One region of the Janthinobacterium sp. PSRC1-1 genome, then DNA from elsewhere that is predicted to be linked to it. Evidence: predicted binding sites of a transcription regulator. Region 1 holds the regulator's gene; the other holds the start of a gene.
What was found. The regulator FliA, encoded in region 1, starts transcription of late flagellar genes. The targets are predictions, from matches to a motif close to CTAAAGTTTNNNNNNNNNNNGCCGNTA.

Region 1 (7,110 bases):
AGCCAACGTGGCCGTCGTGGGCGATTACGTCGCCAGCGCCGTGCCGCTGGCGCAAGGGCAAGCCATCGACGCCAGCCAGCTGGTGACGATGCAGGGCGACCTGGCGGCATTGCCCGCAGGCATCGCCACCGACATGGCCCAGGTAGTGGGCGCCAGCACGAATATTTCATTGCCACCAGGCACGCCGATGCGCCTCGACACCCTGCGCCGCAAGCCGGTGGTCATGCAAGGCCAGCTGGTGCGTGTCGTTTCCAGCGGCAACGGCTTCCAGGTGGCATCAGAAGGACGCGCCATCGGCAGCGCTGGCGATGGCCAGACGGTGCAGGTACGCACGCAGAGCGGCCAGCAGATCAGCGGCGTGGCGCGCGCGGGTGGCATGGTGGAGGTCGCCTTTTAACGCGAATAGATAGCGATATTGTAGTCTGGCGCACTAAAGTTCCTGGATAAGATGCCGATAAGATGTCATATCCCGGAGTTTTTTGACTTCGACCAGACGAGGATCACGCTGTGAAAATTACCGATAACACCATTAAAAGCAATCCCGGCCTGCCGGTGGCGCCCGCGAATACCTCCGGCGCCCGGAATGCCGAGAAAGCCCAGGCAACACCGACGACGTCGGACAATGTACGCCTGTCGTCACAAGGACAGGCATTAGCGGCCAGTGCAACTGCCGGCAGCGGCGCCGTGTTCGACACGAAAAAAGTCGAACGCATCAAACTGGCGATCGCCGACGGCCAGTTCCAGGTCAACTCTGAAAAAGTGGCGGACGGTCTCCTCGACACAGTCAAGGACTTGCTGCACTCACGAAATAGATAGGTTCCCTCATGCAATCAGTGACTCCGTTTTCCAGCCTGCGCGACGAGCAACAGCTCATGACCACATTGCTGGCATTGATGAAAGAAGAACAGCGGCATCTGGTTGCGGCTGACATCGATGCAATCACGGAGCTCACGGTGCGCAAGACGGCACTCGTCGGACAATTGAGCCAGCTGGCGGCGCGACGCCACCAGGCGCTGGCGGCAGCCGGTTTCACGGCCGCCGAAGCGGGCATGGAAGACTGGCTGGCCGGCGCCAGCGAAGCCGAAGCGGCGCCCCTGTGGAACGCCCTGCTCGACACCACGCGCGAAGCGAAAGAACAGAACCGGCTCAACAGCATGCTGGTCAACAAGCACATGCTGCACACGCAAGGCGCCCTGAACGCCATGCGCCCCACGGCCCAGAGCGGCAATTTCTACGGCCCCAGCGGCCAAGCGATGACCAACACGGCCAGCCGGCGCGTCGTCATCGGCTAAGTCTCTTATTTGACAGCGATCCCCGGCAAAGTGCAGCGGCCTTGCCAGCTCAACCGTGCGCCGGACGCCCCGCGTGCTGGCGAAATTTCGCCGCGATGGCTTGTCCCTTCGCTGCGGCGGCGGCCTGCTGCGCCGGGGTCAGCTCATCCTGCAGCCAGTGCCAGTATTCATCCTGATACGGATTGGTGACGCCGGGCGCCAGGATATCGTCATAGACGAGGCGCAGGGCCAGCAGGTAGCCATACGCTTGCGGCGCATCCTTCTGCACCACCTCGCCATCGCGCAGGTAGGCCATCATCAGGGTAGCCACGCTGGAGAGTTCCGCCTCGTCCGCCTGCGCCGCCAGCTGGGCGATGGCTTGCCGCTTCCACGCCTGCACCAGCGGATCGTCGGGACGGTTGCGCAGCGCGCTGCGGTCGCCGAACGGCCCTTCCGACAGGAACAGGGTGGCCGCGCCCGGCACGCCCGCCTTGGCGGCAGTGGCCAGGTAGCCCAGTCGGTCCTCGCGCTGGCGCTGCGTCAGGCCCACGCACAGCTGCTGCTGGGCGGCTTTTTCCGCCTCCGTCATCTCGCGTCCCAGCTCGAATTCCAGCCCCGGCAAGCGGCTTTCGCGCTGGAAGACGATGCAGTCGTCGAGCAGGTTGTAGGCCGCATACGCATCTTCCGCCCTGCCGCTGGCGGCCAGGCGTTCGAGCCGCTGCGCCAGGGAAACAACAACGGGCGCTTCAGCCGCAGGGACGGAAGCATCGATATGCATATACGATTCCAGGCTGCGCCCCGCTGGTGCACTGGCGGCAGCGATCACCACAGATTGTGGCGCGCCGCCGTCGGGTGCGGGCCAGTACGCCAGCGCCAGTGCTGCCGCGATGGCAGCGGCGATGGCGACACTGGTGAATTTGACGTTCATGGTGAGGATGCGCGTGGATGGGAAGCGCACGTTACCACAGGCGCACGGCAGCTGGCCGCACGCTCAGCCGCCGGCTTTTTTCGCCTGGTGCCCCAGCCTGGCCAGCGCGGCCACGATGGTGTCCACGTGGTCGCCCTGCACTTCGATCACGCCATCCTTGACGGTGCCGCCCGAGCCGCACTGCGTGCGCAACTGCTTGCCCAGCAGGGCCAGCGCGATGGCGTCCAGCGCCAGGCCTTTCACCACGCTGACGCTCTTGCCGCCACGGCCCTTGGTCTGGCGCGACACGCGCACCACGCCATCGCCGGCCGGCGCCGCCTTGGCTTGCGCCTTGCACGCGCATTGCGCCAGCGGCTGGCGGCAGGCGGGACACATGCGGCCCGTTTCAGTGGAATACACGAGACCGCCCAGGGAACTGCTTTTCATGATGGAGAGATAAAAAGGGAGAAGGCGCGATTGTACCAAGCGCCGGGGTTCAGTTGGCCGGTGCCGGCGCAGGTGCCGGTGCGACGGGCGGCGTCGGCACTTCCGTCACCGTCTCGGGGATGCCCGACAAAATCGTCACGGCGACGCGGCGGTTGCGCGCGCGCCCTTCCGGCGTTTCGTTCGGCGCCACGGGGATGTTGTCGGCGTGGCCCACGGCCGTCAGGCGCGACGCTTGTACGCCGCTGGCGATGAACAGGCGCACCACGGCGCTGGCGCGCGCGGCCGACAACTCCCAGTTCGAGGCAAAGGTCGAATTGCTGATCGGCTGCACATCCGTATGCCCTTCCACCTGCACGTCGTGCGTGTCATCCTTGAGCAGCACGGCCACGGCGCGCAGCGCCTGGTCCGATTCCGCCGTCAGCGCTGCGGCGCCCGGATCGAACAGCACGCTGGCATTGATTTCCACGCTCACGCCGCGGCTCGTCTGCGTCACCCGCACCTTGCCTTCCTTCACCAGCGGCGCCAGCGTGGAGGTGAGGTCCTGCGCCAGGCGCGTCATGTGTTCGCGCTCGCGGCGGATGGCTTCCGTGCGGCGTTTCAGGGCGGGGTTCGGCAGCGCAATGGCTTGCGGCGCTTCCATGATGATGGGCGGCGCGCCCTTTTCCAGACTGAAGGCCTGGCCGATGGCATTCTGGAAGACGCGGTATTTGCCTTCGTTGACTTGCGAAATCGCATACATGACGACGAAAAAGGCGAACAGCAAGGTGATGAAGTCGGCGTACGAGATCAGCCAGCGGTCCTGGTTGTCCGGTTCCTCGTCATACTTCCTGCGCGCGCGCCGCATCATGCTCAGTGCTCGTGCAAGAGGCTGGCCACGCGCTCTTCGATGATGCGCGTGTGGTCGCCCGTGGCGATGTCGTACAACACGGCGGCCGTGATTTCATACTGCAGCACGCGGCGCGAGACGATGGCCTTGAGCTTGTTCGCCACCGGCAGGAACAGCAGATTGGCCAGGCCGACGCCATAAATGGTCGAGACAAACGCCACGGCAATGCCGCTGCCAAGCTTACTCGGGTCGGTGAGGTTTTCCATCACGTGGATCAGGCCCAGCACGGCGCCCAGGATGCCGATCGTGGGCGAATAGCCGGCCGCCGATTCCCACACCTTGACGGCCTGGCGTTCGGCCAGCTCGTAGGCGGAGATTTCCACGTCGAGCAGCTGGCGCAGCTTGTCGGGCGCGATGCCGTCGACGATCATGCGCAAGCCCTTGGCATTGAAGCGGTCGGCCGTGTTTTCCATCAGGCGTTCGAGCGCCAGCGGGCCGTCGCGGCGCGCCGTCAAACTCCATTGCCCGATGTCGCGCGCCAGCGCGGCGCGCGTGTCGGCTGGCGGCAGGAAGACCCAGCGCAGCATTTCCAGGCCGCGCACGAAGGTGCGCAGCCGCGTTTGCAGCAGCACGGCGCCGAAGGTGCCAATGACCACGATGGCGAAGGCGGCCGGCTGCAGCAGGGAGGCCATCTTGCCGCCTTCCAGTGCCTGGCCGACCAAGAGGCCGGCCAGCGCCAGCGCCAGCCCGATTACGCTGGACCAGTCCACGCCAGCTCCCTCAAGGTTGCCCGCAGGCGCGCGACGGCCTGGGTATGCAGCTGCGAGACGCGCGATTCGGACACGCCCATCACCGCGCCGATCTCCTTCAGGTTCAGCTCTTCTTCGTAATACAGGCCCATGAGCATTTTCTCGCGTGGCGGCAGCGCGTCGATGGCATCGATCACGGATTGCCGGAAATCGGTATCGAGCAGGGACCGCAAGGGGTCGCTGTCCTCGTCCACGCAATGGCGGTCGAGAAAGCTGTCATTGCCGTCCGGGTCATGAAAGTCTTCGTAGTACAGCAACTGGTGGCCGCCGCCGTCGCCCAGCATTTCCTGGTAATCGACGAGCGACATTTTCAGCAATTTCGCCACTTCCGACTCCGTCGGCGGGTGTCCCAGGCGCTGCTGCAAAATGCTCATCGCCTCTTCGATCTTGCGCATGTTCTGGCGCATGCTGCGCGGCAGCCAGTCACTGGTACGCAATTCGTCGAGCATGGCGCCGCGGATACGCAGCACGGCATACGTCTCGAACTGCGCGCCATGCGTCTCTTCATAGCGGCTGATGGCGTCGAGCAGGCCGATCATGCCGGCCTGGATCAGGTCATCGACCTCGACCGAAGGCGGCAATTTCGCCTTCATATGGTGCGCCAGACGCTTCACCAGCGGAATGTGCTCCGTCAGCAAATAGTCCTTGTTCGATTTCCCTTTGACCGTGTACATAGGCTGCTTATTGTTTTAACTGCTATCGTGTGCTGATGATGGATTCAGACGCTGAACTGGTGCGGGCTCCCCGTCTGGTACAAGGTGCCACCGAGCACCGGCGCCGCCGAACGGGCCAGCCGCTCGGCCAGTCCGCGAAACGCCACCGAGGCTCCCGCCAGCGGAAAGGCATCGACCACGCTGCGGCCCAGACGCGCCGCGCGGTGCAGATACTCATCGGCAGGCACCGATCCCATCGAGGTCAGTTTCACGGCCAGGTAGCGGCTCGCCGCCTGCGCCATATTATCGTATACCACTTTTGCCTCGGATTCGGAAGCGCCGGTGACCAGAATGCCGAACGGACGGCGTCCCAGCTCCTGGCTCAGACGCTTGATCAGGCAGTACGCGGCCTTGATCGAGGTGGCGCTGGTCGACACTTGCACCACGATGTCGGACGAGGCCATCAGCGGCACGGGGAAGCAATCGCCCGCGTCGGCGACGACGCCGTCGACCAGCACGATGCCGCTCTGGCGCGCCAGTACCTCGAAGGTCTTGCCCAGGCGGCGCAGTTCTTCCGCACCCGCATAGTCCATGCTGTCCATCAGGTGGTTGCGCGCGCCCAGGCTGGCCACGCCGAAGCCTTGCGGCACCTGGTGGATGACCTGGTTCAGGGCGCACTGCTGGCGCGCCACGTCGCGCAGGCTGGCACCGTGCGCCAGTCCCAGACGGGCGGCCACGCCATCGCTGCCGCCGCTGGCGTCGAGCAGCAGCACGTCATTGCCGCCGTAGACCAGCGAGGCGCCCAGGTTGACCAGCATGGCGCCCTTGTCGTCCTGCGGCGTGGCCGATAAAAATGTCATCACGCGCGGCTGCGGGCCGGCCAGCATGCGGCGCAGGCCTTCGGCCTGATCGAAATCGAAATTAGCCAAGGCGCACCCCGCGCGCTTCATTGTTGCGGGCGGCCGCCTGCGCCATCAGGAGCGGCAGTTCGGCATCGGAAAACTGCGTCGCCGCCGCATCGCGCTTGAGCTTGAAGGCGCGGTCGATCAGGTAGCCACGGTCGGCCAGGTACAGGTCTTCCGGCACGCGCTGGCCGTTCGACACATAAAACAGGTTCAGTTTCTGGCGGATCACCACGTCGAGCACATTGCCGATCGAGGCCGCTTCATCGAGCTTGGTCATGATGCAGCCGGCCAGGCCGCTGCCCTGGTAGGCGCGCACCACTTCGTTCAAGGTTTCCTGCGTCGCCGTGGAGTTCAGGCACAGCAAACGTTTCACGTCGGCGCCGGCGCCCGACAGCATGGCCACCTGCTCCGTCACCATCTGATCGCGCTGGCTCACGCCCACCGTATCGATCAGCACCGTGTGCTTGTTCTTCAATTCTTTCAAGGCGATGCGCAAGTCCGCTTCATCCTTCACCGAATGCACCATCACGCCGAGGATCTTGCCGTAGATGCGCAGCTGTTCGTGCGCGCCGATACGATAGGCGTCCGTGGTGATCAGGGCCAGCTTTTCCGGGCCGTGGCGCATCACGCAGCGGGCCGCCAGCTTGGCCGTGCTGGTGGTCTTGCCGACACCGGTCGGGCCGACCAGCGCAAACACGCCGCCCTGCTCCAGCATGGCGTCTTCATTGGCGACGGTATTCAGGTTACGACTGAGGACGGTTTTAATCCAGCGCATGCTTTGCGCGCCATCGAGGCCGGCGGGCAGCTTGTCGATCAGGTAGCGCGCCAGGCTGGCCGAGAAACCGGCGGCCAGCATTTCGCGCAGCACCACGGCTTTTTGCGGCTCGCGCTGCTGCGTCGAGCCCCACGAGATTTCCGCCAACTGGGTTTCCATCATGCCGCGCATGGCGCGGATTTCATTCATCATGCCGCTCATCTCGGCGGCGGCGTTCTCTTTGACGTGCGCCAGCGCGCTGGCCATCATCTGCTGCATGCGGGCCATGTCCACTGGCTCGCCGGCTGCCTGGCGCGGTGCGGCAGGACGTGGCGCAGCCGGGCGCTGGGCCGGGGCGGCCGGACGCTGCGGCGTGGCGAACTGGGTCTGCAACTGGGGACGGGGCTGCGACATTTCGGACGCGGCCGGCGGCGACGCCAGCGAAGCGGCATCGTCATTGGCCAGCGCGAGGATTTCCACCACGCCATCGGCCTGGCGGTTCGACAGGATCACGGCATCGGGACCCAGCGCTTCGCGC
Region 2 (7,110 bases), on a different contig from region 1:
GTCGGCAAGTTTTTCCGCCAGGTGCCGGGCGGCCATCTGTTTCCCATGGAAAACCCTGAACTGACGGCGCAAGTCGTGCGCGAGATGATCACTTCCTTGCTGGCGAAACAGTAGCCTGAGACCAACGATTTTCATCTTGCAAGGGCCAACAGTGGCGGATTTTCGCGTAAAATCCTGCCATTCGGGCCGTGCCTGCAGCAGGCGTGCGGCCCCCGCCATTCCGATATTCTAGAAAGATACCCCTGCGATGACGATTAAAAGCGATAAATGGATACGCCGCATGGCCGAATCAACGGGCATGATCGAGCCGTTCGAACCGGGCCAGGTCAAGGAACGCGACGGCAACCGCATCGTTTCCTATGGCACCTCCAGCTATGGCTATGACATCCGCTGCGCCGACGAGTTCAAGCTGTTTACCAACATCAACACCACCATCGTCGACCCGAAGGATTTTGATGCGAACAACTTCGTCGATGTGTCGGGCAAGGGCTATTGCATCATCCCGCCGAACTCGTTCGCGCTGGCCCGTACGGTCGAGTATTTCCGCATTCCCCGCAACGTATTGACGATTTGCCTGGGCAAGAGCACCTACGCGCGCTGCGGCATCATCGTCAACGTCACCCCGTTCGAACCGGAATGGGAAGGTTTCGTGACCCTGGAATTTTCGAATACGACACCGTTGCCGGCGAAAATCTACGCCAACGAAGGCGTGGCGCAAGTGCTGTTCTTCGAGTCCGATGAAGTGTGCGAAACCTCGTACAAGGACCGCGGCGGCAAGTACCAGGGCCAGGTTGGCGTGACCTTGCCGAAGACCTGATGGATTGCCGGGGCGAGGCGCCGCCCCTGGCCTTGTTTTAAATCTGGCTCAGCAGCCAGGCTTTCAGCGCGGCGGAAGCCTGGTATAGCGGCACATGGCCGCGCAGCAGGATTTGCGCGCTGCGCCGGTACGCCGCACCGTGGATGGCGATGTGTCCCACCGGATCTTGACGCGCCACGATGGTGGTGTCCAGGATGCCGGCCGGGTTTTCGATGCCGACCTCGATATCCCTGTCTGCCAGCCCGACGGGCGGCAAGCCATGCGCCAGGCCATGCGCCACCGTTCCTTCTATCAAGCATGCCGCCGCCAGGCAGCAGCCGCCCGAGACGGCCAGCGAGGCGTGGCCCGCTTGCGGCGTGAAGTAGCGTACCGCAATATGTCCCTCTCGCGCCGCCGCGCCCACGATGCAGAACTTGGGGATGGTTTCGCTGCGTTCCAGTTCTTCCAGTGTCATCAATGCGCCATCGCGCCGCCGCAAGCCCATCAACAGTCCCGCCGCGCTCCACACCTGGCGGATGGCCTGCATGAAAGCCGTGTCCGCCTCCAGTTCCCGTACCGGTTCCTGCGCCGTCTTGCCGAACTGGCTCGCCAGCGCGATGACCATGGGCACGGCCACGTCCACGCACGAGACGTCATAGCCGTGCACCTGGTCTTGTACATTTCCTGTTGGTAGTAATTTGCCTGTCTTGGCGCCTGCTGGCTGCTGCAGGAACAGGTCGACGCGGGGGAAGCTGCCGGGTACGCCGGGAATGCTGCTCGCCGTAAAGCTGCCATCGAGTTCGCGCGCCATGCGCGAGGTGGTGATGACGCCCGTGTTGGTGTTGCGGATATCGATATCGTGCGCGCCGATCGCCAGGGCCTCGATCACGCCGCTGTCCAGGCCCCACAGTTGCAAGGCCGACGACATATTGCCGCAGTTCACGCTCCAGTCGATATGCGCATGCTCGCCAGCCAGCTGCGCCAGGGTGCTGACCAGGCGCGGCTGGCCCGCATGCCGTTCCACCTCGGCGAGGAAGACTTTGTTGCTGGTGGGTGCGCCGCGTCCCAGGCCCGTGATCTGCCGGTTGCCTGGCAACGGGCGGGACTGGGGCGTGCCCATCAGGTGGCGCAGCAATTCCTCGCGCAGTGCCAGGTCCGCCGGCACGCTGGCCGCATGCAGAACCAGGCCCGTCGACGTGCCGCCACGCATGTGGTGGACGGGAAACTCGATCACGCCGCAGCGCTGGCGGAGCACGAGGTCGGGCAGGGCGGGCAGCAAGGGCATGGCGATCCGATCAAGGTACGTCTGGGGAGCTGCCAGTGTGCCAGTTTTTTGTGCCGAGGAGCAAGAGTGCGTGCCGGCGGCCGTCTTTACCTGCCTTTACACCCGCGGCCCTACATCCGCGCCCCTGCCTGCCGTTAACCTTGGTATTGACACATCGAGGAGGCAGTATGGTAGCGGCAATCGGTTCAGGCAGCGCAGTCGGCGCGGCCGGTAGCGCCAGTTCGGGCAGCAGTTCGCAGATCGCGGCGCTGCAAAAGCAGATCACGGCGGCGCAAAAAGAATTGACGGAATCGCAAAAGGGCGAGCAGACGGAGGCGTCGCAAAAGCTGCAACAGCAGCTGGCACAGCAAATCCAGGCCTTGCAGGCGCAAATTGCCCAGTTACAGGCGGCAGCGGCGCAGGCGCAGCAAGCTTCTCAGACGGCCAGCAGCGCCGATACGGCGACGAGTCCGGCCAAGTCAAGCTCGTCGACCCTGGGCAGCATCATCGATACGCAGGCGTAGCAGCACATCCGCGCGTCAATACGCCAGGCTCGCCGACAGGTCAGCCTGGCGTTTTGACGGGCAACAGCATTTCCACGCACAGCCCGCCACCACTGCGCAAGCTGGCCGCTATGCGGCCGCCATGGGCGCTGATGACGTGCTGGGCGATGGCCAGGCCCAGGCCATGGCCGTCCGTGCTGTGCTGGGTATGGCTGGCGCGGAAGAACGGTTCAAAAATGCGGGCCAGGTCGGCGCTGGCCACGCCGGGGCCGCGGTCCAGCACGGCAATGCGCAGCAGATCCTGCTTGCCGTCATGCCGGCGCGACAAATTCACTTCCACCGTGCCGCCGTCGGGGCTGTGCTTGATGGCATTGCGCACCACGTTTTCCACGGCGCGCGCCAGCAGTTCCGGCCGGCCCGTGACAGCGGCGTCGGCAATGGCCGCGTCGCCCGCCAGGGTGATGCCGACCTGGCGCGCCTTCGCCTCGTAGCGGGCATCTTCCATCATGTCGTGCAACAGGTCGGCGATGCCGACGTCTTCGCTGAGGGGCGAGCCGGCGCCCGCTTCCAGCCGCGACAGGGTCAGCAGCTCGCCGATCAGCTTATCCATGCGTTCGCTTTCGCGTTCGATGCGCTGCAGCGAGGCGTCCATCTTGTCCGGCTGCTGGTGCGCCAGACCGATGGCCGCTTGCAAGCGCGCCAGCGGCGAGCGCAGTTCGTGCGACACATCGTGCAGCAAGCGCGTCTGGCTCTCCATGAGGCTGCGCAAACGGCCCGTCATGCGGTCGAAATCGCGGCCCAGGTCCGTCAATTCATCGCCGCGCTTGCCGCTGGCGTGAAAACGCGGCGCCAGGTCGCCATGCGAGGCAGCCTCGAATGCTTGCCGCAGGTCGCGGATGGGACGCGCAAAATACCAGGCCAGCAAGAAGGAGAACAGCAGGCTGGCGGCGATGGCGGCGGCCAGCGGAATGAAGGTGCGGTAGGGGCTGTCCATGCGCGGGCCCGGTGGCATGCCGCGGCCGAAGTCGCCGCGTGGCGGCGGGGCGCCCGCTGCGTTGGGCCGTGGACCGGCTGCCATGCCGCGCGGGCCGCTCATGGTGACAGCGTTGAGCGTGTCGCGCGCCGCGCCCGCTTCGGCATTGCGGAAACGTTCGGACGAGGGCAGGAACAGCAGGTAGCGCACGCCGTCGCGGCCGATGACCTCGCGCACCACGGCATGGGGCGAGCCTTGCGCCAGCAGCGCGCGCGCCTTGGCCAGCATGGCGGGATGCACCGTGCGGCCCATCAGTTCTTTCCCTTGGGCATCGACGGCGAATACGCGCATGCGTTCGAGCTTGCCCAGGAATTGCCGCAAGGCCTGGCTGCCGCCCGCTTCCACGGTGGCGCTGGCCGCCTCGATGATCATTTGCGCCGGCGGACTGGTATCGATGCCGAGGGCCCGCTCCTGCTGCGCCGCCCGGTTTTTCAGCCAGAAGGTACCGCCGATGCCGATGGTGGCCGTCACTTGCGCCAGCATGATGCACAGAAAAAACTTCCAGAACAGACGGCCCACGCTTACTCCTTGATCAGCTGGTAGCCGAGACGGTAGACGGTCTGCAGGCAGGAACGGCCGTCGGCCAGGCTGCCCAGCTTGCGGCGCAGGCTGCTCAAGTGCACGTCGATATTGCGGTCGAAGCGGGCCATGGGCCGGCCCAGGCCCAGTTCCGACAATTGATTCTTGCTCACGGGCTTGCCCGCATGGCGCACCAGCACTTCCAGCAGATTGAATTCCGTGCTCGTCAGCTCCAGGTGCGCGCCGGCCCAGGCAACGCGGCGCTGTTCCGGCCACATCGTCAGTTGTCCAACAGCCAGCGGTGCCAGGCCCGAGCTGTCGTGCGGCGCCGCTTGCGAACGGCGCAGGATGGCGCGGATGCGCGCCGTCAGTTCGCGCGGCGTGCACGGCTTGGTCACGTAATCGTCGGCGCCCAGCTCCAGGCCGACGATGCGGTCCGTATCGTCGCCGCGCGCCGTCAGCATCAGGATGGGCAGGTTGCTGCCGGCGCGGATGCGGCGCAGGGTTTCCAGGCCATTCATGCGCGGCATCATGACGTCGAGGACGGCGATGGCGTACAGGCCCGTCAGTGCCTCGGCCGCGCCGCTTTCGCCGTCATGCACGGCGCGGGCGTCAAAACCTTCCTGCGTCAGGTATTCCTGGAACATGCCGACCAGTTCCACGTCGTCATCGATTAACAAAACCTTGCTCATGCCTGTGCTTTTTTCGGGTGAATATCGCCCGATGATAGCAGTCAGCAGGGGTGGTTCAGGGCCCTTTTACCCGCTTTTACATGCGTCTGCTTACATTTGCGCAGCTTCTTTTACATGCTTTTACGCGGCCCTAACGTTGCTTTACATGCCAGACGCCGACAATCAGGGCTGATCGCCACGAAAGGAAAACCCGATGAAACACCTGAGTATCGCCGTCTCCCTGTTGCTGCTGTCCGCCTGCAGCATGCCGCTGCTGGCGCTGGCCCAGCAAGCATCCGCACCGGACGGCCCGCTAGCGCGTGCCATGGAAGGGCCGCCGCCCGGCGTCGTCCATGGTCCCGGCGGCCCTGGCGCGCCAGGCTTGCCGCCGTTCCTGCACGGTATCGAGTTGAGCGAGGCGCAGCAGGACAAGGTTTTCGCCGCCACCTACGCCCAGGCGCCCTTGCTGCGGGAACAGGAAAAGATCGCCTTCAAGGCCCATGCGCAGCTGCGCGAGCTGGCTGCATCGAGCGCCTACGACGATGCGAAGGCCGGTGCGCTGGCCAACACGGCGGCGCACGCCATGGCGACAATCAGCTTGCTGCAGGCGCGGCTGGAGCAGCAATTGCTGGCCGTGCTGACGCCGGAACAGCGCAAGCAAGCGCAGCTGCGGCGCGACAGCCGCCAGGGCTTGCACGCTTCCCAGCGCCCGCGGTAAGCGGCAGGCGCGAGCACAGGGAGAGTCTGCATGCGCATCCAAGCCCCGCGTCCGGACCGCAGCTTGCCGGCGTTTTCGCGCCAGGCGACCCAGGCGCTGTACTTGTGCGCCAGTCTGAGTCCCGCCTTGGCGGGCTTGCCCCATTTGTTGGAGTATGTATGGAATTACATGATCACGGTCTGGTATCCGACCTCGAAATGATGCGGCAGGCGGCCGAGCGGCGGCAAGTCCTGCGCTGGCTGCTGGCCGGCGCCGCCACCTTGCCTTTGATGAGCTGCGGCGGCGGTTCGGCGGCAGGCGGCGCTGCCAGCACGGGCACGTCCGGCAGCGCCGTCACGCTACCGGTCGCGGGCGCCTGCCCGGTGATGCCCGAGGAAACGGGCGGGCCGTATCCGGCCGATGGCACGAACACGCATGGCGGCAGCATCATCAACGTGCTGAAGCAGTCGGGCGTGGTGCGCAGCGATATCCGCGCCAGTTTTAACGGCGCCACGGGTGTGGCGGAGGGCGTGCCATTGAGCATCAAGTTGCAGTTGCTTAACGCCAGCGCCAGCTGCGCCAGCCTGGCCGGCTATGCCGTGTATGTATGGCATTGCGACCGCGACGGCTTGTATTCGCTGTATTCGAGCGGCGTGACGGCGCAAAATTACCTGCGCGGCGTGCAGGAAACGGATGCGTCCGGCAATCTCGGTTTTACGACGATCTTTCCCGGCTGCTATGCGGGGCGCATGCCGCACGTGCATGTCGAGGTGTATCCCAGCCTGGACAAGGCGGCTAGCGGCGCGAACCGCCTCAAGACGTCGCAGTTCACCTTCCCGATGGCAACCTTGAACGAGGCCTACACGGCCAGCGGCTACACGGCCAGCGTGCGCAACCTGGCGCAGATCAGCTATGCCACCGACAACGTTTTCAGCGACGGCAGCAGCTTGCAGATGGCCACGGTGACGGGCAATGCCACGCAGGGCTATGTCGTCACCCTGAGCATCGCCGTGAACGGTTAAGTGACTGTCATGAAACCCAGATCGCGCTGGCTGAAGTTGCCGATATTCGGGAACACCTCGGCCAGCTGGCTGTCGGCCACGCCGAACCACTTGGCCAGGGTGGCGCCGTACTGGTCGACGGAGGTGGTCGGCAGCAGGGCGCCGGAACCCACGTCCAGCGCATGGCCCAGGCCCGTGGCGGGGACGGTGCCGTAGATGTCGCCCCCTTTCACGGCACCGCCCACGATAAAGTGGTGCGCGCCCCAGCCGTGGTCCGTGCCGTCGCCGTTGCTGCTGAAGGTGCGGCCGAAGTCCGAGGCCGTGAAGGTCGTCACCTGGCGCCGTACATCGGTGCCCTGCAGGGCCGCCAGGGTGGCGTCGAAATACGCCAGCGCGTGTGCCAGGCGCGCCATCAGGTCGCCATGCAATTCCTTCTGGCGGTCATGCGTGTCGAAACTGCCCAAGGTCACATAAAACACTTGCCGTTTCGCCGCCAGGGCGCCGCGCCCGCCGATGATGCGCGCCACCGTCTGCAATTGCACGGCCAGCTGGTTGACGCCGGACGCGCCCGTGTTCGGGTTGACATAGGGCGGCGGATTGGGCACGCCACCCGCGCCGGCCGCCAG

Region 2: ACP7DW_RS21520 (FlxA-like family protein) is a predicted target of FliA. The motif match lies at 2,192-2,218, and genes of this name have one in related genera.

Annotation. Positions count from the first base shown of each region.
Region 1 covers NZ_JAFCWK010000005.1:141,001-148,110, reverse strand. The annotation lists gene flgA (flagellar basal body P-ring formation chaperone FlgA) at 1-397, shown strand, start outside; gene flgM (flagellar biosynthesis anti-sigma factor FlgM) at 508-816, shown strand; gene ACP7DW_RS12465 (flagella synthesis protein FlgN) at 825-1,292, shown strand; gene ACP7DW_RS12460 (hypothetical protein) at 1,342-2,199, opposite strand; gene ACP7DW_RS12455 (translation initiation factor Sui1) at 2,263-2,625, opposite strand; gene motD (flagellar motor protein MotD) at 2,675-3,469, opposite strand; gene ACP7DW_RS12445 (flagellar motor protein) at 3,475-4,221, opposite strand; gene ACP7DW_RS12440 (RNA polymerase sigma factor FliA) at 4,203-4,934, opposite strand; gene ACP7DW_RS12435 (MinD/ParA family ATP-binding protein) at 4,979-5,842, opposite strand; gene flhF (flagellar biosynthesis protein FlhF) at 5,835-7,110, opposite strand, start outside.
Region 2 covers NZ_JAFCWK010000011.1:45,434-52,543, forward strand. The annotation lists gene ACP7DW_RS21505 (alpha/beta fold hydrolase) at 1-114, shown strand, start outside; gene dcd (dCTP deaminase) at 248-817, shown strand; gene ACP7DW_RS21515 (PrpF domain-containing protein) at 855-2,081, opposite strand; gene ACP7DW_RS21520 (FlxA-like family protein) at 2,249-2,584, shown strand; gene ACP7DW_RS21525 (HAMP domain-containing sensor histidine kinase) at 2,625-4,115, opposite strand; gene ACP7DW_RS21530 (response regulator transcription factor) at 4,118-4,807, opposite strand; gene ACP7DW_RS21535 (Spy/CpxP family protein refolding chaperone) at 5,001-5,504, shown strand; gene ACP7DW_RS21540 (hypothetical protein) at 5,535-5,705, shown strand; gene ACP7DW_RS21545 (intradiol ring-cleavage dioxygenase) at 5,663-6,505, shown strand; gene ACP7DW_RS21550 (DUF1501 domain-containing protein) at 6,502-7,110, opposite strand, start outside.